3 regions of the Cytobacillus sp. Bva_UNVM-123 genome follow, and region 3 is predicted to be linked to each of the others. Evidence: riboswitches for the same ligand, from Rfam matches in the RefSeq annotation. Region 3 holds a riboswitch; each other region holds the start of a gene.

Region 1 (7,292 bases), 1.2 Mb from region 3:
AATTTCACCCATTATTTCATCGATAGACATTTCCTTGCCGTTGCTCATATTCCAGCTCGAAGGATTGTGACAGCCTAAACAGCCATGCGGACACCCTGCGAAAAAGATAACCGTTCGCAGCCCTTCTCCATCAACAACAGAATCATGGAGAATATTCATCACCATCATCGGTGTTTCACTCTTTCTCTCTCTTCACTAAATTTCGCGGAATTCCATTTGCTCATATCCCCGACAAGATAGCCTGTTATCCTTCTAATCCGTTCGATATGTTGTTCATCATTATTTTCGCAGCTTGGGCATTCATGATCAATTATTCCAGAATAGCCACAGCACTTACATCTATCTACTGGGTGATTAATGGAGCCATAGCCCATATCGGCTAAAGCCATTGCTTTCACGATTGTATCTAATGCCGGTATATTTTTGGATACATCCCCATCACATTCAATATAAGAAATATGTCCGGCATTGCAAAGTGAATGGAAAGACCCTTCTTTTTTAATTTTTTCGATTGCTTTAATATCGTAGTAAACGGGTATATGAAAGGAATTCGTATAATAATCACGGTCTGTTATTCCTTTCAGCTTACCAAACTCAGTACGATCACGTTTCGTAAACTTTCCAGATAGCCCTTCTGCCGGGGTCGCAATGAGCGAAAAGTTAAGCTTATATTGGGCAGCCGCTTCATCCATTTTGTCTCTCATGAATTGGACAATTTGATAACCGATTTGATAAGCGTCTTCACTTTCTCCATGATGCTCGCCTAGCAATGCAACTAAAGCTTCTGCCAGCCCGATAAAACCGACACTCAATGTTCCATGCTTAAGCACTTGTTCCAGCGTGTCATTTTCGGTTAAGGTTTCGCTATCCTTCCAAACGTTCTGTGAATATAAAAATGGAAAATGACGTGCTTTTTTCTTTATTTGAAAATGATAGCGATCTAATAATTGTTGAATAGCTATATTTAAATAGTGATCCAATTTTTCAATAAATGCTTCATAGGTTGGATAGTTTAAAGCAAGTTTAACTAAATTAATCGAAGTAAAGGATAAGTTCCCTCTCCCAATACTATTCTCGTCACCATGGAGATTTGCCATTACTCTCGTTCGACAGCCCATGTACGATACTTCTGATTCAGGTGTCCCATTATAAAATGGACGGTTGAAGGTTGAATCAAGAAAACTAAAGTTTGGAAATAATCTTGTTGCTGTTGTTTTTAAAGCTAATAAATACAAATCATAATTTGGTTCACCACTCGAAAAATTGACACCCTTTTTCATTTTAAACACTTGGATTGGAAAAATCGGTGTCTCCCCTTTCCCTAATCCAGCCTGTGTGGCTAATAATATATTTTTTACAACCATTCTTCCTTCTTTTGATGAATCAGTGCCGTAATTTATCGAGACGAATGGAACTTGTCCCCCACCTCTTGAATGCATACTATTACAATTATGTATAAATGCCTCACATGCCTGGTAAACAATGTGATCGGTTTCCTGCCATGCTAGCTCACTCATTTCTTCTTCCGTAAAGGTTGTCGGATAGGAGTGAAGCCGCTTAATCGTTTTCTCATATGTTTTTCGTACATATGGAGCTAAATCAAAATCAAACATCGGATAGCTTTGCCCTCCATGCTGCATATTTTGATTGGACTGAAAAATAATGGAGGCTAACGCCATGGCGCTGCCAATATCATTCGGCTCTCTCATATGACCATGCCCAGTATTAAATCCATTTTTTAAGATTTTCCCTAAAGGAATTTGACAACATGTTGTGGTGCCAGTTGGAAGAAAATCTAAATCATGTGGATGAAGATAATTTTCATCAATGGCTTGTTTAACTTCCGAACGGAGCAGACATTCTTTTGCATAATATTTTCCACTTTCTGATGCGAATTTTCCCATTTGCCCCATTGGTGATTGACCATCTACATTTGCATTCTCCTGAAGGAGATCTTGATTATTTACCTCAACGATATCTTTGAATGCATCTAATAATTCATCCCTCACTGCGTTTTCCAAAACCAACTTATTCATCCTTTTCCCTCCCAAATGATTAAACAGAAACTATTAAATTAGGTAGGCTTTCCATATAAAAAAAGCCCACCATAGGTGAACTTAGGATAGGAAGAAGACATACTAAATAAAGCATCATATGTATGAATTTCACTTACCCCATCTTCTTTCACCCGAAGAAGCGGATAATAGATAAAGTCAACCATCCACCTGTGTTTTTGATGGTTTGTTGAACTTATCGGGACAATACGATCTATAACCATTCGTTCATCCGCGATCTAGGCAGGTCTCCTGGCTCGTGCTTCACTCTACTTTAAGCCCTTCCCATATAAAAAATCATATAGTGGTCTGCTTATTTCGTCACACTTACAGTTGCGGGGACAGCTTTGGCTTCACACCAAATTCCCTATTAAGTCTAAGAAAAGACACCTAATATCTAATATCTAAATCAATATGTAGTAGTGTTCACTTATATACTATCGTATATATAGTATTTTTCTTATTCTACCATAAACTTCTTTCTTTTGTCAGCCACTTTTGCGAAATAAAAAACCACCAATCATTTGATGGTGGTGTGCCCTTCTTAACTCGATATTTTCAATAAGTCAGCCGCTTTGCTCTCTGATATATCCTTTATTAAAATTAACTCACTAATTAAATTTCTTTGTGCGTTCTGAAGCATTTGTTTCTCACTTGAATTAAGGGTTTTTTCCTTATTTTGAAACAATAGATCTCGCACTACTTCAGCAGAATCACTCATTTTACCTGTCTTCATTTTCTCCATATTTGCATTAAATCTTTCTTTCCACGGAAGTGAGCGTTTTGGTTCTGCATGATGAAAATCATACAAAATATCCTTCATTGTCTCAAGATCAACAATGGCCCGAACACCCGATTTCGACATCTTATCCAAAGGAATCATGATATCCATCTTACTAATAGGGATAGTAATCACGTAATATTCCTGGGTTTTGCCAAGAATTTCTCTGTCTTCTATGGCTTTAATGATACCTGCCCCATGCATCGGATAAAAAACCTTGTCTCCAATTTGAAACAAATTCTCCACCTCCATATATACTTACAATATATATGGTATCATATTGAATAAAAATAAACAATTTTTAAATATAACATTTTATTTTAATATATGTCAATACATTTATGAAAAATATTTTTTGGATTTTTTTATAAGATTTTCGTGAAAATTTTTAATACTTCTTTTGGTTGATTAACGGGATTATTTAAGGAACAAAAAGTTCTGCTCCTTCCTTCTCCTCCTGAATTACTTCAACTCCTCCAAATCCTTCGATCTGGGCTCCAAATGATTGAATAAAGCTGCCTGCAATGGCTAATTTTTGTGCATTTAAGATCATTTCTTTATCAATTGTAGACAATTCTTGTGATACCCCTAAAGCTTCCATTATTTGTCCTAACGCTTGCACCCAATTTCCAACGACAATTTTTTGCTCGCCATGAGAGTCAACATTATCACTAATAAATAATAGCTTAGATAATAAAATGGCTTCACTTAATTGCCCAAATGCTTGCAGCCAAACAGCAACTTCTATTTGCTCTTCAAGGCTACGTATTAAAGATGCTCTGTCTGAAAATTTATTTTGGTTATCCTTATCCCATTTATCTTGATGATTTTCCATTTTAATCACTCCACTACACGAATCGAATTACAATCATTACTATTCTAATTTGAGAAAAACGTGAGTAACGCGGTGGAAGTTTATTTATATAAAAAGATGGTTAGCTCACCATTTTTATCAACTGTTGCTAACAATACGTCACTTACCTCGACCTGATGCGTTTTTTTTAAAGTATGAATTAGCCAATTTTCTTCCTTCCCCACCTGCTTTAATTCTTCATTATCAATGACACCTTCTCGAACAATTATTTTTGGTAAATCAAACGGTTGTGGCACGAGATTTACATCACTTCTAGTAACCGTTTGATGACTAGGAAGCAAAAAAAATGAAATGTGGCCATCTTGCTCCCACAAGGCTAGTGCAACTTTTCTAATATCTTCGATTTTGTCTTTTCTAGCTGCTGATAATAAATCATCTATTGAAATCCTTGCTTTGCGCAAATTCTCAGATAAGATCTGACCATTTTTAATTAATGGAAAAGCTTCTGGAAAAACAAACCTTCTAAGCTTTGCCCATTTTAAAGTTAAAAAAATGCTCAATAAATATAATATGGCGAGGACAATCATTGTAATGATAGGACCCTTTAATCCACGTCGTTCATCAGAAAGTGGGTGAGAAATAATATTTCCTATTATTAAAGCCATTGTAAAGTCAAGAAAGCTTAATTGTGAAATGGAACGCTGTCCCATTACTCTCGTAATAAGGAGCATAAAAAAATAAGCAATGATAGCTCTTAAGATCCATTGCATAGTCGTAAGCGTTTCCTGGCCGAAAAAAAAGTCCATTCGATATTCCTCCGAACAAACAAATTTGCTTTGGTAAACTTTGACCTGTTGAGTAAAGTTCATTTAATACTGATAATATGTCCTGAAATTCAGCTTTTAAGCAAAATCTTCCTTGCATGAGCTCGCTTGTTTAGGCAAATATTAGATCGTGGAAGGTGGATTTTTTGCGTTCCAATTTTTATTAAGGAAGTGGTTGAATTGAATAAGATGGTTTCCGCTCTCTTTAACATGAAAAGAACACAAAATCGTTTCAATATGTTTCGCAAAAAAAGAAACAATCGAGGGATACTTTGGACAACTGTGCTAAGTCTTGCTGTTAGTGCAGCCGCATTTGGAATAAAAAGAAATAGAAACAGAACAATTCAAAATTCTGTTCAAAATCTCATGAGTAACCTCAAAGTACCAAGCATGGGCCAAACACCTAAAATGGCTGATTTAACAGAGTTCTCAAAAGAGTTACTACCTGATAATAATCAAAATAAATAGCTTTCACGCCCACTTTAAGTGGGCATTTTACATTTGAGAGGGAATACTTTCAATGTTCCGAGGTCATATTAAAACTGCTATTGCGTTTAATATTGAAAAAGTTAGGAGCCTATTCTTCATGGACTACAAAGCTTTTCGATTCATTAATCAGCTTTCAGGACACTGTCGTCCGCTTGATTTACTGATGATATTCATATCGAATAAGATTCGCTATGTATTTATTTTTGTGATCATTTTTATGTGGATTAAAAAAAGCCGTTACCGGATTTTAGCATTAAATAGCATTTTCTCTATGGGTGTATCATTTTTCATATACAAGATCATTAAGATTTTTTATTTTAAACCACGCCCATTTATGAACAGACGAGTTGGCATCCTTATCCCGTCTAAAGTGGATTCTTCATTTCCAAGTAAGCACACAATACTTGTATATGCTATCTCTACGACTATTTATCTTCGCAATCGTCTGCTAGGTGCAATCATGCTTTTCCTATCAAGCTTAACAGGCTTCTCTCGTATATGGTTAGGTCATCATTATCCGCTTGATATTATCGGGAGTGCAACCATTGCATCTATAACTAGTTATGTTATTAATCAGATCGGATTCATGGATGAGAAAAATGAACATACAGAAAGGTGATATAATATGCCGTTTCTTCAAATAGATACTGAGACAAGAATGTATTATTCAGTGCGGGGAAGTGGAATTCCCATCGTTTTTATTCATCCCCCTGTCCTTACCTCTGCTAACTTTGACTACCAAACATCATACTTATCTCAGTATTTTCAAACGATCACCTTTGATATAAGAGGACATGGAAAAAGTGAGTTTTCAAATACATCTATTACATACCCGCTCATTGTCAGTGATATAAAAAAACTGCTGGACCATCTAGAAATAGAAAAAGCTTTCATATGCGGTTATTCTACCGGAGGATCTATCGCATTAGAGTTTTTACTGACCTTTCCAAATCGCGCTTATAGCGGAATCATTATTAGTGGAATGCCGAATGTTAATGATGATTATTTAAGAAAAAAGATTCTCATAGGAATTAATCTTGCGAAAGTAAGAGCAAAGTTTATATTGGCATGGTCCATTTCGATGGGTAATTCAAATACCTCAGCCATTTTCAAAAAGATGTTTGCCGAAGCTCGACAGGGAGATATAAGAAATATGGAACAGTATTTTCGTTGCAGCCTACAATATAATTGCACACAAAAGCTTGAAAAGATTGAACATCCTATTTTATTAGTGTACGGGAAAAAGGATTTATCATTTCACCAATATGCAATGGTGCTTCAGGAAAAATTACCACATAACCAATTATTATTAATAAATGAAAATCATCGAATTCCGACTAAAGCTGCAAAACAATTAAATGATTCGATCATGCAATTTGTCCATACAATTTCAATTGGTTAAGGTAATAATTTGAAAATCATCCATATTTTCATTTACATCATCTGGTATATCCTGTAAAATATCCGCTAGTCGAAGAGTAAAAAAATGAAATGTTTATGATTAACTACATAGCTGTGTTATAATATATGTAACTAGAAATAAATCATTTCAACTTGTCCACAAACCTGATTAGTAAACACTATTCAGGTTTTTTGTCGTCCAAAAAATGGTTCATAATTCAATCTTAATCGTTGTAACACGAGGTGGGGGTGTCTATGATTTAAGGAATGATAGATGTGGCAAACATTCGGTAAGACCAGAAATTTGTCGTATGTTTGGATTTTACGAAGGGCTTGCTTGTTTCCGAAAGCCTAAATTAGCAACAAAACAAATGCACCAATCTGTTAAAGTTAACCATATTGGGATTTTAACATTTGATTTTACTTGGGAAGATTTTAAGTAGCTATATCGATTGGAAAAAGCATATTAACATGCACATTTGTAGACTGTAGAAATCAAGTTGTATAAAAAAGGTTGGTTATAAGTGATAAATAAGTTATAATTAATAGCTATTAAAGTGCCAATTATTATTAAACCAACAAGGCAATCTGAGTGAGATGCCTTTTTTATTTTAATAAATTCAAAAAACTATTAAAGAGGGTGAATCAATTGATTAAAAAATTAAGGCAATTGAAAAACGTTTCAGTGTTCCAGACGCTTCTAAGTTAGAAAAAAATTTAGAAGCGAGGAATCTTAATATGAATAAACAAAAAATCTTTAATACATCATTTCTTTTTATCTTTATTAGCAACTTTTTCGTTTTTATTGGATTTGAAATGTTGCTTCCCATTTTGCCAGCCTATTTAATAAGTCTTAATGCTTCTACTATGCAAGTGGGTTTAGTGACAACGTTATTTACGATAGGCGCTGTCCTAATCAGACCTTTAGT
Region 2 (7,292 bases), 2.1 Mb from region 3:
GTTTTTTTAGCTTTTCATGACAACGAAACGGTTGGGTTTGCGCAATGCCAACTTCGATATGATTATGTTGAAGGGACAAGCTCAAGTCCAGCAGGATATTTAGAGGGACTTTATGTAAAAGAGGACTTTCGTAAACAAGGCTTAGCTAAGAAATTAGTGAATGCTTGTGAGAATTGGGCTAAGAATAGAGGATGTCATGAATTTGCTAGTGACTGTGAATTAGATAATGAAGAAAGCTTAGCAGTGCATCTTAATTTGGGATTTAGTGAAGTAAACCGTATTATTTGTTTTAAAAAAGACTTATAGGATTGACGAAATTTTGGATCTGATACGATTGAAAAAAACGAATAACACTTTCGGCAATCAGGCGTGATTCTACAGCAAGAATGACGCTCTTTTTTATGTTAAAGGACAAGAAATTTCAATAAACACCATCCTTTTCACTTCTCTAGCCTACAACTGGAATAGGTACTCATCTTTGTTATTCAAAATGAATATGTATTGTTGAAACCATATTAACTAGGGAGGAATCTTCATGGGATACTTTGTGAATATAGAGCCAGGTGTTAATTTATATGTAGAAGATGTTAACCAGGGGGGAAATAAGACCATCGTATTTTTACATGGCTGGCCGCTAAGCCATAAACAGTTTGAATATCAGTTTAATGTTCTTCCTGCTATGGGCTATCGTTGTATTGGTATAGACTGGAGGGGCTTTGGCAAATCGGATAAACCAATGGGAGGCTATACTTTTAATAGACTTGCAGATGATATTCGCACAGTTGTTGGTACACTTCAAATAAACAATTTTACACTTGTAGGTCACTCAACCGGTGGGGCTATCGCAATTCGATATATGTCTCGTCACAACGGTTTTGGTGTATCAAAGCTTGTTCTTATTGATGCTGCTGCTCCAACTGGATTTACCGCAGAAGTCGCTCATCACTTTCTTAAAGAAACTTTAAATGACCGGCCCAAAATGATGCAGGACGTAACAGATGGATTTTTCTTTCAATATATAACTAAACCATTTTCAGACTGGTTTTTACAAATGGGATTACAAGCAGCAAGTTGGTCGACAGCTGCTATTATAACCACATTAAGAGATGAAAAGCTACATGCGGATCTTCCAAAAATTAATGTCCCTACTTTAATCACTCACGGTATTCATGACAAAGTTATTCCATATGCACAGGCTAAGGAACTAAATGAAAACATAAAAAATTCACAGCTTGTTCCGTTTCAATATAGTGGTCATGGCCTTTTTTGGGAAGAACGTGAGAAGTTTAACCAACTAATAACGCAATTTATTTAGTGAAACAATGGCTCTTTTTCCAATGTGTTATGGATGAAATAAGAGATAGAATTAAGAGATTTAGTGAAATTGAGGAATAACATAATTTTGTAATCTATGAAAAAGGGTTTTGTCTGCAACTGAAGCACCTCTCGTATATTGAAAAATATTTGTGCCAACTCTATTGTCGTACTCCAACGAAGGGTAAATTAGTCAGGCTTTCTTCTACTTAATCTTATAAAATTATTGTAAATTTTCCGAAAAATTGATATGTTTAATATGTAAAATTAAATAGGTGTAGAAACAGGTGAAGTAAAATTATGTGTTTTACCTCTTAAAAGGGAAGTCGGTTAGAGTCCGGCGCTGTCCCGCAACTGTAATTGGGAGCAATTCGAAAATGCCACTGTTTCCTGTAAAACGGAAATGGGAAGGATCGAAAAGCGATGATCATAAGCCAGGAGACCTGCCTGTTTTAGCAAACATCAATACCTACGCGGATAGGGGGTGTTAAGTGCGGAATAGTGGAGCATGTTTTCTATTTTATAATAGACATGTTTATTTAGGTATTCGTTCGTAACTTAACAACTTCTTTAGGAAGTTGTTTTTTTATTGGACTAATTTTTATGAAGACCTCATTTTGGAGGAGGACAGCTTTGTTGGGATCAGTAAACGACTTTATTAATTCTTTTAAAACGTGCATTATGGATAATTACAATTTAGCCGAATCTTGTACAATTCAAGAAAAATATGCGCAGCTAGTAAGAGAAATAACAGACCGTAAAGAGGGACTAGAAGAAACAAAAATTCTTATGCAAAATGTTGAAAAGGCTTACATGATCATAAAACAGGATCTATTTGGAGGAGAGGAAGAAGAATGGAGACTGAAATAAACTATTTTCCGGGACTTGAAGGGGTTGTGGCGTCAGAAACGAACATATCTTTTCTAGATACTGTTGCTAGCCAGATCATTATTAAAGGGTACGACCTTATCCAATTATCCCAAACGAAAGAGTATCTGGACATTGTCCATCTTTTGCTTGAAGACGAATTGCCACTTGATACAGAAAAGGCCTCGACTGCAGAAATACTTAAAAGTGAATATGAAATCCCTGAAGAGATATTAAATGTTTTTAAATTACTTCCTAAAGAAACGCATCCAATGGACGGACTTCGGACAGGGATATCCTCAATTGCAGGCTTTGATGTCCAAATTGATGACCGTTCTATTTCTGCTAATAAAAATCGTGCATATGGGTTGTTAGGAAAAGTCCCTAATATTGTGGCCAATAGCTACCGCATTATTAATGGCAAAGAACCGATTGAGCCACTCAATGAATTATCCTACAGTGCCAACTTTTTTTATATGCTAACAGGGAGAAAGCCTTCTCCAATGGAAGAGAAAATATTTGACCTTTCGCTCGTTTTATACAGTGAGCATGAAATGCCCAACTCAACTTTCACAGCCAGAGTGATCGCTTCAACACAATCCGATTTGTATGGTGCCCTGACTGGTGCAGTTGCATCTTTAAAAGGAAATTTGCATGGCGGAGCGAATGAAGCAGTCATGTATATGTTAAATGAGGCAAAGACAGTTGCAGGCTACGAAAAAATGCTAGAGAAAAAACTACTGAATAAAGAAAAAATTATGGGATTCGGACACCGTGTATACATGAAGAAGATGGACCCTAGAGCACTTATGATGAAAGAAGCGCTCAAGCAGCTTTCGGATATGAAAGGGGATGACCTTCTTCTACGAATGTGTGAAGCTGGGGAGAAAATGATGGAACGGGAGAAAGTGCTCTACCCGAACCTGGATTATTACGCGGCACCTGTTTACTGGATGCTTGGCATTGAGATTCCTTTATATACACCTATTTTCTTCAGTTCCAGAACAGTTGGATTATGTGCTCACGTCATAGAGCAACATGCCAATAATCGACTTTACCGGCCGCGTGTGCACTATACTGGAGCTCGTCCAGCCAATTAAAGTAATAGAGAATTATTTATTCTACAAAGCTGAAAAGAAAGGAAGATCCAAATGAATAAGACGAAGGAACAGACGAAAGTAGATGTATTACTGCAGGAAATTGCCGATTATGTGCTCGATAAAGAAATCACAAGCTCTGAAGCGTTTGAGACAGCGCGCTATGTATTGCTCGATACCCTTGGGTGCGGAATCCTTGCATTAAACTATCCTGAATGTACAAAGTTACTTGGACCGATTGTACCTGGGACAACCGTTGAAAATGGCTGTCGGGTGCCAGGGACGTCGTATGTGCTGGATCCAGTCCGTGGAGCCTTTAATATTGGCTGTATGGTTCGTTGGCTAGATTTTAATGATACATGGCTAGCTGCAGAATGGGGTCATCCTTCAGATAATCTTGGCGGCATATTAGCGGTAGCAGATTATTTAAGTCGTGTACACTTAGCAGAAGGGAAAGAGCCTTTAACTGTCCGTGAAGTATTAGAGATGATGATCAAAGCACATGAAATTCAAGGTGTACTGGCACTTGAAAACAGCTTGAACCGTGTCGGACTGGACCACGTGTTATTTGTCAAAATTGCTACTACTGCGGTTGTTGCAAAAATGCTGGGTGGAACACGTAAGGAGATCATCAATGCATTATCCAACGCTTGGATAGACAATTCCAGCCTTCGCACGTATCGACATGCGCCAAATACCGGATCACGAAAGTCATGGGCTGCGGGGGATGCGACAAGCAGAGGAGTCCATCTGGCTATGATGGCCCTTAAAGGAGAAATGGGCTATCCACAAGCCCTATCAGCTCCAGGATGGGGCTTCCAGGATGTTTTGTTCAAGCAGAAGGAACTGAAACTTGGCCGAAAGCTTGATTCCTACGTAATGGAAAATGTGCTATTCAAAGTATCTTATCCGGCAGAATTTCATGCCCAAACGGCAGCAGAATGTGCGATTAAGCTGCATCCGCAGATGAAGGACCAACTTGATGAGATTGATTGCATTACCATTGAAACCCATGAATCAGCAATCCGAATTATCGATAAAAAAGGCCCTCTTCATAATCCAGCTGATCGTGACCACTGCTTGCAGTATATTACAGCGATCGGCCTGATCAAAGGAGATATCAAAGCAGAGCATTATGAAAAAGAAACGGCATCAGATCCGCTAATTGACAGTTTAAGAGAAAAGATGATAGTCGTTGAAAACAAGCAATATAGCTTTGATTACCTCGATCCGAGCAAGCGCTCAATCGCTAATGCGGTTCAGGTGCATTTTAAAGATGGGACTTCTACTGAAAAAATTGAATGCGAATATCCATTGGGACACCGCTTCCGCAGAGAAGAAGCCATTCCAAAAATTATTGATAAGTTCTCTAGCAACCTGAAAACTCATTATCCGAGCAAGCATCAAGGAAAAATTGAAGCAGTCTGCTTTGAGCAGGAAACCCTTGAAAAAATGCAAGTAAATCAATTTGTAGAGTTGTTTTTGCTCTAAAAGGAGGACCTTTAGATGGCTTGGATTGTCGATCAGGCGGCGACTCAAAAAGAGCTCGCCAATCAATTTCGTAAACTTATTTCATCCAAAGACATTTTGCAAATACCGGGAGCTCATGATGCGATGGCGGCACTTGTCGCAAAAAAGGCAGGTTTTTCTGCCCTGTATTTATCTGGTGCCGCGTATACAGCAAGCAGAGGACTTCCAGACTTAGGAATTGTCACATCAACTGAAATGGCTGATAGGGCGAGAGATTTAGTGCGTGCGACGAATTTGCCTGTATTGGTTGATATTGATACTGGTTTTGGCGGCGTTCTTAATGTAGCGCGTACGGCAAGGGAAATGGCTGAAGCTAATGTTGCTGCCGTTCAAATTGAAGACCAACAACTGCCAAAGAAGTGTGGACATTTGAATGGAAAGCAGCTAGTTTCAATTGAAGAAATGGTACAGAAAATTAAAATTATCAAAGAAACAGCGCCGACCCTGTTTGTTGTGGCACGTACAGATGCCCGGTCAGTAGAAGGGCTGGAAGCGTCTTTAGCGAGAGCATCTGCCTACATTGCCGCAGGAGCAGATGTTATTTTTCCAGAAGCATTACAGTCTGAGGATGAATTCAAATTATTTACAGAAAAATTAACAGTGCCAGTACTTGCTAATATGACTGAATTCGGGAAAACACCTTATTATGCGGTAGAGGAATTTGCAGAGATGGGGATCCAAATGGTGATCTATCCTGTCACCTCCCTTAGAGTTGCTGCTAAGGCGTATGAAAATATTTTTAAGGTGATAAAGGAGAATGGCACACAGAAAGATAGTCTTCCATCTATGCAAACGAGAAAGGAATTGTATGAAACAATTTCCTATTATAAATTTGAGGATTTAGATAGTAAGATGGCCAAAACCGTCTTGCCCGAAGAAGAAATAAAGGGATAATGCCCCTTATGGGAGAAAAGGGAATGCCCTTTTCTTCCCTCAATGACTAGCACAACTTGAATAGCACAAAAGAAGGCGATCACATGTATCATCAGCAAAATAGCAAACTAGATACGAAAGGAAGATCGTCTTTACTTGTTCTAAGTTAGACTGAGAACGATAAATTTGCCATGCAGGGAGGTTAGGTATGGAAAAAGCAGAGTGCAAGTTTACGAATAAAACTTCTTTACAACACGTTGATTGGATAGATAAACTCTTTACACCTGAAGACTTTCATTTTGAGGAAGTGCTCATTGCTAAAACGGCGGAGCTGTTCATTAAGCAGGATGTCTCCCCTAAAATCACAGCCATTGAGAAGCACCAGTATGAAGCAACTCGAAAATTATTTGAGAAAGCAGGCGAACTGGGTCTACTTTCCATTGAGGTACCAGAAGTTTACGGAGGGTTTGACCTCAATAAAAAAATTTCGGGGCTTGTTGCAGAAAGAATGGGTTTTGGCGGCTCATTTAGTGTCTCCTTTAATATTCATGTTGGAGTCGGAACTTTGCCTTATGTGTATTTTGGGGACGAGAAGCAGAAACAAGAATATCTGCCAAAGCTGGCCTCAGGAGAATGGGTAGGAGCTTATGCCCTTACGGAATCAGATGCAGGTTCAGATGCGCTTCGTCCAAAAACAAGTGCTATTTTAAATGAGGATGAAGTGGCTTGGGTGTTAAACGGAGAAAAGCAATGGATTACGAATGCTCATCTAGCTGATGTCTTTGTCGTCTTTGCCAAAACAGGGGAGGGAATGACAGCATTCATTGTAGAACGTTCTTTTAAGGGTGTGTCTGTTGGACCAGAAGAGGAGAAGATGGGCATTCAAGGATCTTCGACAGCGACTCTCATTTTAGAGGACGTAGTGGTTCCAAAGCAAAATGTGCTTGGAGAAATTGGGAAAGGCCATAAGGTTGCGATGAATATCCTAAATATGGCGCGCCTTAAACTAGCTTTTTCAAATATCGGGACATCAAAACAAGCTCTGCAACTAGCATTAGATTACGGGAAGGAACGAAAACAATTCGACAATTTATTAGTCAATTTCACGATGATTCAGGAAAAGCTGGCCAATATGGCCGTTGCGATTTATGGTGCTGAAAGTGCCGCCTATCGCACAGCAGGGGAATTGGATGATGTTATTGATTCAGCAGATAATAAGGAACATATGATAAAAGGAATATCGGACTTCGCTTTGGAGTGTGCACTAAATAAAGTTAATTGCTCGGAAATACTGGGGAAAATTGTTGATGAAGCGGTTCAAATTCATGGCGGATATGGATACATGCAGGATTATGAAGTAGAACGATTATACCGTGATGCAAGAATTAGCCGCATTTTTGAAGGAACAAATGAAATTAACCGATTAACGATTGCGAAAATCCTCTTAAAGAGATATTCACAAGATGCATTCCAAGGTAGTTTTCATATGAAGTGCAAGCGATCAGAAAGAAATCATCAATACTTTAAGCTATCTAGGCATTTAGTAAACATATCTTTGAAAGCGATTTCAAATTCGGGTATAAATTTGGAACTTGAGCAGGAATACATGCG
Region 3 (7,292 bases):
TTCGGTTGGGTACAGTCATATGGTTCACGATGTGTGAAGCCGCCGCTTATATATGGTGACGTGTCCTATCAAGAACCAATGACAGTCGAAGAAACTGTATATGCCCAATCCTTAACAGACAAACCTGTAAAGGGAATGCTGACAGGTCCAATTACCATCTTAAACTGGTCGTTTGTACGCGATGATATTCCACGTTTTGAAGTAGCAAATCAAATTGCGCTTGCGCTTCGACAAGAAGTTGAAACACTTGAGAAAAATGGAATCCGTATGATTCAAGTCGATGAACCAGCCATTCGTGAAGGGCTGCCTTTAAAATATGAGAAGCAAAAAGACTATCTTGATTCTGCAGTTTATGCGTTCAAACTGGCAACAACGTCTGTCAAAAACGATACACAAATTCATACCCATATGTGTTATTCAGACTTTAAAAATATTATCAATGCTATCAAAGCGCTCGATGCCGATGTCATTTCAATTGAAACATCAAGAAGTCACGGGGAATTAATTCATGCCTTTGAAGAAAATACATATGACAAAGGGATCGGTCTTGGTGTCTATGATATTCATAGTCCACGTGTCCCACAGCTTGAAGAGCTGACAAGAAGCATTGATCGTGCCCTTCAAGTACTGGATCCGAGGCTATTCTGGATCAATCCTGATTGTGGTTTAAAAACACGGGGTATTGATGAGACGGTTGCAGCACTAAAGGTAATGGTTGAAGCGGCAAGGCAAACAAGAGACAAGCTGCTTGTGAAAAAGGGATAGGGATCTAGGGAAGGAAATCTGCTTTTTTGGAAATCCATAATTAAATGGAGTGATCATGATGGAACAAGCTTTTTCAGTAGAACGCTCAAGAACAATCCAGACAAAACTAGTTCTTCCACCAAATACTAATCGGCTCCTGGACGTAAGGAGCTTAGAAAAAATAGAGCGATGATTCGATAGGATAGCAGAAAGCTTGAACAAAGAGAAAGAGCAGTTTTGAGTGTGATCAAAACATGCTCTTTCCACCATTCCTACCCAATTAAAATGTTCAAAGGAATCCCTTTTATTTTGTACCACTCGCACCAAATCCGGATTCCCCTCGTACAGATTGAGATAATTCATTTACTTCTGTAAGCTGAATGAATGGAACCATTTGAATAACGATTTGAGCTAAACGCATAGATTTCTCGATTACAAAAGTTTCTTTTCCGTGATTAATCATAATAACGCCAATTTCTCCTCGATATCCTTCATCGATCGTCCCAGGGCTATTCAGTACCGTCACACTATGTTTTAGAGCTAGACCACTTCTAGGGCGTATTTGTGCTTCCGTTCCTTTTGGCAATTCTATTTGCAGCCCTGTTTGAATTAATCTTGATTCTCCAGGTGGGATCTCAACCATTTCAATTGAATACAGATCCATTCCCGCATCCCCTGGATTTGCTTGCAAAGGAAGCTTTGCATCAGCATGAATTCTCTTGATTTTTACTTCTAAGTTCATGTTGCTTCTCCCTATCTAATCAATTTCTCTCTAATAAATTTCGTCTTGACGAAATTGCGCCCAGATTTTATCGAGCTTGCTCGATAAACTTCCTTTGAAAATCTGAGGCATCCGCCGGAGGCTTTAACTTTATTCAGCATGAGCTTGGACACCCACTAAATTAGATACTCAATTCGCATTCATCTCTCACTTACATTGTTAAGAGAATTCTGCTGAAGAAAGTTAAAATTAAAGGTGTCATCTGTTATAGGAGCTACTTTTGCTTTCGAGTAAGTAGCGCCCTTTTGTGAAAAGAAATCATATGTCGAGCCTTCATTGCGAATGCCATTCATAACAATTGGATTAATCTCTTCCTCTGGAAACATTTGCTCGAAGCCGACATTCATTAACGCTTTATTTGCGTTATAGCGGACATATGCTTTAACCTCTGGTGACAAGCCTGTTTCAGCATATACATCATCAGTATATAACATTTCATTTTGATACAGATCGAGTAATAGTTCATAGCCCCATACTTTCAATTCATCCTGCTTTTCCTTCGTAAATTCCTTGAAAATATTTTGCGCAAAAAAACCAACAGCCACACCATGGATCGATTCATCTCGCAAAATAAGCGAAATAACCTCTGCGCTATTACGCAGGAACCCTTGTCCACCTAAATATAGTGGGTAGAAAAACCCTGAGTAAAACAAGAAGGATTCAAGCATGACAGACGAAAATAATGCTTTCCATAAGCTTTCCGGATTTCCTTCTTCAATACTGTTATAAACATCGCCAATTTTTTTTGATTTGTATTGCAAATACTCATTTTTCTTTACCCAGTCAAAAAGCTCATCAATTTCATTGTTCGTACAAAGTGTCGTAAAGATATAGGAGTAGGATTTCGCATGAATCGCTTCAAAGGCTGCAAAAACTGTGAAAACAGCCTTTTCCTGTAAATCAGGTGCATAATCAGCAATATGATTCATGCCAATATTTGTTTGAACTGTATCAAGTAATGTCAACCCAGCAAGAACTTTTTTATACGTATCCTGGTGTTCAAAGCTTTGCCACTGTTTAACGTCTTTGCTTACGGCAATTTCCTCTGGGAACCAAATTTGCTTCCATTGCTGATCCCAAAACACTTGAGCAAGTTCACTTGTTGGCTTATTCCAGTTGACCGCCTCATAGGTTAAATTTGACATGCTACGCACTCCTCTAATGTTTGTAATCGTTGACGAACATAATAAACTGACTTAATGCCCTTCATCCAAGCATAAATATAAATTTTCGCCAGTTGCTCGGTTGTCCAATTGTCAGTGACATAAAGCGTCATCGAAATTCCTTGATCGACATGTTTTTGGGCAGCAGCATATAAATCAATCAAATCATATGGATTAACGTCGTAAGCTTCTACATATAAATGTGTATTATCATTTGTTAAATGGGGCATTGGATAGATCGTGCGACTGTCAGCATAATCACGGATTTCAACACGCTCCGTACAAGGAGCAATGGAAGCAGTACAGCTACGTATATAGGAAATACTGCCCGTTGGCGCTATCGCTAAACGGTATGAATGAAATAAGCCATATTGCATGATATCTTCCTTTAATGTCTGCCACATCTTTTGAGTGATGAGTGGTATATTACCGAGTGCTTTTATCACAACAGGTGCTAGTTCTTGGTCCATTTTATTCACATATGAATCAAAATAAATTCCTGATGCATAATCACTATCCTCAAAGCGATAGAATGATTTGCCGCGTTCTTTAGCAATTTCCATTGATGTTTTCAGTGAATAATAGTTCATTGCTTCCATAAAGCAGTCGATAAATGCAATTGATTCCTTTGAACCGTATAGAATTCCTTGTGACACAAGATGTCCGTGTAAATTCATCACACCAAGTCCTACAGAATGCATTAATTTATTAGCCTTGCTAACAGATGGCACATTTTTGATGTCGGTCATTTGCGAAACATTCGTTAGCAAACGCATAGCTGTATCAATTAATTTTTCAAAATCCTTTACCTTACTAGCTGTATGGATATCAATAGAGCCTAAATTACAGGACACATCTAAGCCGTATTCGTTTGGTTTATCTTGGTCAGTAATCATGCTTGTTTGCTGTACTTGTAAAATTTCCGTACATAGATTAGACATTTTCACACGGCCCATTTTTTTGAGGGGATGGACGTCATTGACATTATCATCGAAGATTTCAAACGGATAGCCAGATTCAAATTGTGCCTTTTTTACTTCTGTATAAAGCTTTCTTGCATTAAGCCGTTTGATTTTACGGATATTAGGATTATCTAGTAATTCGTAATACATCTCTGTAATTGAAATCTCAGACATTCGTTTGCCATATTCTTTATAAATATCGTATGGACTAAACAACACAATATCTTTATCTCTTTTCATTAGTTCGAAGAATACATTCGGAATAATGATCCCTGTTGATAGTGTTGCCAGGCGAATTTTATCATCGGCATTCGGTTTTTTCGATGAAATAAAATTTTCGATATCTGCATGAAAAATATTTAAATAGGCCACTCCCGATCCGTTTCGTTGTCCTAGCTGATTAGAATAGCTAAATGAGTTTTCTAAAAGCTTTGCAACAGGCAGCACCCCGCTGGCACGGTTTAAAATGCCTTTAATCGGGTCACCTAATGGACGCAAATCGGATAAATTCACCCCAACCCCGCCGCCAAGACGTGATAATTCCAAACAATATCCGATATTTTCTGCGATGCTATTCATCGAGTCATCCATTGTTAATTTAAAACAGCTAACTAACTCGCCGCGTGCTTTCTTCCCGCTGTTTAAAGCAGTTGGGGTAGCAGGTTGATAAGCCTCCATCATGACTTCCACTGCTCGTTCTGCTAGCTCCGTATTGCCTTGTGCTAAATACAAGGCAATGATCACAATTCGATCTTCATATTTTTCTAGAATTTCCTCCCCGTCACGGCTTTTCATGGCATAGCTATCATAAAACTTGCTAGCACTCATAAATGATGGAAAACGGAAGTGATAATCATAAGCTTTTTTATACATGTTTTTTATAAAATCCATGTCATACATGTTAATAAACTCTTTTTCATAGTAGCCTTCATCTACTAAATAACGAATCTTTTCTTCAATATCAATAAAGTAACGTAGACGTACATTTACATATTCTAAAAAGTAACGCCTTGTGGCTTCACGGTCTTTTTCCAACTCTAATTGTCCTGTTGTGCTATAACGATTAAGGACATCATTATTTAGCTTTAAATATGTTTTCATCCTATCACCCTCGTTTCATAAAACTGTTGAATAGTTTCATAATCAGCCTGATATCCTCGTAAATCTAATTTGCGCACTAGGGGTATATGATACATCGTGGCAATCTTATCGCCGGCACCGCCAAATACCGTATGACCGAAGTTACTATTTCCACTAACCACTACACCTTTACATAAGTTTGCGTTTTGTTCTAAAAAACGGACAACCTTTACAGGAATTTCACCTAACCCATCGGTATAGGTAATTAATAGGTAAGGCTTATCCAACATTAATTCCTCAGAAATCTCAATGGATTCGGCCTGTAATTTGGAGGTAATATATCGTACATTGCCAGTTCGACTGGCATAAGCAATCATTGTGCAATCAGCTCAATTTGGGATATAACTTCCTTAATATCACCGTAAAACTTTCCTTCGAATTCAAGAACAGGAACAGTCAAGAAACCTGCTTCCATAATTGTTTGCTTTGCTTGTTCATCTAGATCAATATTAATGATGTCTGCTTCAATCCCCACACGTTGTAATTCGGATTTTACCCAAAGACATTTAGGACAAATTGTTTTCGTATAAAGTTTCATGTAATCCCTCTTTTCGTAAAAATAAAAAAGCTACCTCTATGGAAAGAGATAGCATAAAATGGAAACGTTCAGAAATAAAAAAATGGTTACGTCTCCATTTCTCAATCCCCGAAGAAATGATACATCTGTTTTATATAGGCAGGTCTCCTGGCTTTGCTTCATTCTCCGATTCCCTTCCCATGCGAATGCATAGTGGCTTTGAATCATCGTCAGCTTCACAGTTGCGGGGACAGCGTCGGTATTGCTCCGAACTTCCCTATTAAACTACATCTAGTAGTACCTTTATAAAACGAATACCATATATTGTTTTTCGATAGTTTTAAGTTTATCATTCTTCAAATCAAAAGTAAATCTATTAAATATGAACTTTAATGGAGCGGAAGTCCTAAATCTAGAAATACGAACAAAAATACTTATATCATTTTCTGTCCAATTGCAAAGTAATTAAATAATGCTTTTCAGAGAGTGTTAAAATACTTAAAGTAAGGGATAAAAAATGATGTATGGATTTAAACCAAAAATTTGCGAAGTATTTATGATCAAGCTTTAAAGAAAACTTTTTTGTGGACTTGAGTGATCATGCATTGTAAGATTTATAGAATTATGCAAAAAGGAGTGAGCGAATGTTTCCGATATTAGAAACAGAAAGACTAATCTTGAGAGAACTAATAGAAGATGATGCACAAGGTGTATTGGATTGTTTTTCAAATGAGGATGTATTGCGTTACTATGGGCAAAACCCATTAACAAGTATAGAACAAGTTAAAAATATAATTAAGAATTTTTCAGATAACTACAGGGAAAAACGTGGAATTAAATGGGGGATTGCCATAAAAGAAAAAGAAGGAATTATTGGGACTATTGGATTTCATGATTGGTCTTCCGAACATAATAGAGCTGAAATTGCATATGCACTTTTACCTGAACAATGGGGAAATGGATATGCTACTGAAGCGGTTTTAAAAGTTATATCGTACGGATTTAATGAACTTGATTTAACTCGTATTGGGGCAGTTGTGTTTACAGAAAATGAGGCATCTAATGTATTATTAACAAAATTAGGGTTTGAAAAAGAAGGCGTTCTTAGAAATTATATGTATCAAAATAATGTTCCATATGATACGAACGTTTACTCTTTGCTTCCAAGCAATTCTCAGGGTAGGAATACTTCGGAATAGCGTAGATTCAAATGGCTTTTCGATACATAAGAGTTGAAATAAAAAACGGGGCTGTCCACTTTTGGGACAGCCCGTTTAGGTTTTAATCCTAACTTGTGTGGCGTATATTGCTCCAGTACCAAACGAATTATTCAATCATCTTTTCCCAAGTAAGATTGAAAGCTAGTTTCCATAGAGCAGCTAAACAAATGATAGCAATTCCCATATATAGATAGATTCCGAAAGTGAACAAAGTGCTGATAAAATGCAGACCAGCAAACAATGCAACAATGAGCATTAAACCGAATATAATGGCACTGTTGCTGTTTTGATTGTACTGATCAAAAGGCTCTGAGAAGGGAATAGATTTTTTAAGTATCATAAAACAAATGACAGCATAAATGCAGGCGTTTAAAAATACAACGATAAGATCTGGCAAAACTCTCACGCCGAATAATCCAATAAATCCTGCACTTAAAAGCAAGTACACGGGTAAATACAACTTAAAGATAAACGCCTTTATCGTACCACTAAATATCGGTTTCGGTTGTTGTATCGGTGCAACCCTGTAAATCCACGCCCCTTTATATTTTCCAGAAAACTTCAGCAGGATTATGATGGTTGGGATGATGATCAAGCTAAAGTAAATTGTTAAATATGATTTGCTAGTCGATAGATGTTCAAAATTGGTGTCAAAACCATTTAAGATAAAAATAAAAGGAATCACGATAGAAAAACCTAAAGATGGATAGACCTTCAATTTAAAATCTCGTTCATTTTTCATCATGGAACTGGCAAATCGGAAAA

What was found. A riboswitch is a leader RNA that binds a small molecule or an ion and turns the genes downstream of it on or off. The one in region 3 is predicted to bind cobalamin.
Region 1: it holds a riboswitch for cobalamin, as region 3 does, so the genes downstream of both, KDN24_RS22245 (hypothetical protein) here and KDN24_RS01625 (glutaredoxin family protein) in region 3, are expected to answer to the same signal.
Region 2: it holds a riboswitch for cobalamin, as region 3 does, so the genes downstream of both, KDN24_RS12215 (hypothetical protein) here and KDN24_RS01625 (glutaredoxin family protein) in region 3, are expected to answer to the same signal.

Annotation. Positions count from the first base shown of each region.
Region 1 covers NZ_CM177772.1:4,329,960-4,337,251, forward strand. Annotated here, with positions in the region: gene nrdG (anaerobic ribonucleoside-triphosphate reductase activating protein) at 1-168, opposite strand, end outside; gene KDN24_RS22240 (anaerobic ribonucleoside triphosphate reductase) at 165-2,036, opposite strand; gene KDN24_RS22245 (hypothetical protein) at 2,075-2,278, opposite strand; cobalamin riboswitch at 2,280-2,463, opposite strand; gene KDN24_RS22250 (CarD family transcriptional regulator) at 2,599-3,072, opposite strand; gene KDN24_RS22255 (DUF6944 family repetitive protein) at 3,257-3,670, opposite strand; gene KDN24_RS22260 (DUF421 domain-containing protein) at 3,751-4,455, opposite strand; gene KDN24_RS22265 (hypothetical protein) at 4,654-4,941, shown strand; gene KDN24_RS22270 (undecaprenyl-diphosphatase) at 5,060-5,581, shown strand; gene KDN24_RS22275 (alpha/beta fold hydrolase) at 5,588-6,364, shown strand; gene KDN24_RS22280 (YkgJ family cysteine cluster protein) at 6,570-6,806, shown strand; gene KDN24_RS22285 (MFS transporter) at 7,102-7,292, shown strand, end outside.
Region 2 covers NZ_CM177772.1:2,454,614-2,461,905, forward strand. Annotated here, with positions in the region: gene aac(6') (aminoglycoside 6'-N-acetyltransferase) at 1-306, shown strand, start outside; gene KDN24_RS12210 (alpha/beta fold hydrolase) at 536-1,315, shown strand; cobalamin riboswitch at 1,583-1,779, shown strand; gene KDN24_RS12215 (hypothetical protein) at 1,951-2,184, shown strand; gene mmgD (citrate synthase) at 2,169-3,281, shown strand; gene prpD (2-methylcitrate dehydratase) at 3,333-4,769, shown strand; gene prpB (methylisocitrate lyase) at 4,785-5,702, shown strand; gene KDN24_RS12235 (acyl-CoA dehydrogenase FadE) at 5,890-7,292, shown strand, end outside.
Region 3 covers NZ_CM177772.1:308,968-316,259, forward strand. Annotated here, with positions in the region: gene metE (5-methyltetrahydropteroyltriglutamate--homocysteine S-methyltransferase) at 1-765, shown strand, start outside; gene dut (dUTP diphosphatase) at 1,049-1,486, opposite strand; gene nrdF (class 1b ribonucleoside-diphosphate reductase subunit beta) at 1,666-2,670, opposite strand; gene nrdE (class 1b ribonucleoside-diphosphate reductase subunit alpha) at 2,658-4,751, opposite strand; gene nrdI (class Ib ribonucleoside-diphosphate reductase assembly flavoprotein NrdI) at 4,748-5,107, opposite strand; gene KDN24_RS01625 (glutaredoxin family protein) at 5,104-5,328, opposite strand; cobalamin riboswitch at 5,449-5,627, opposite strand; gene KDN24_RS01630 (GNAT family N-acetyltransferase) at 5,952-6,506, shown strand; gene KDN24_RS01635 (hypothetical protein) at 6,634-7,292, opposite strand, start outside.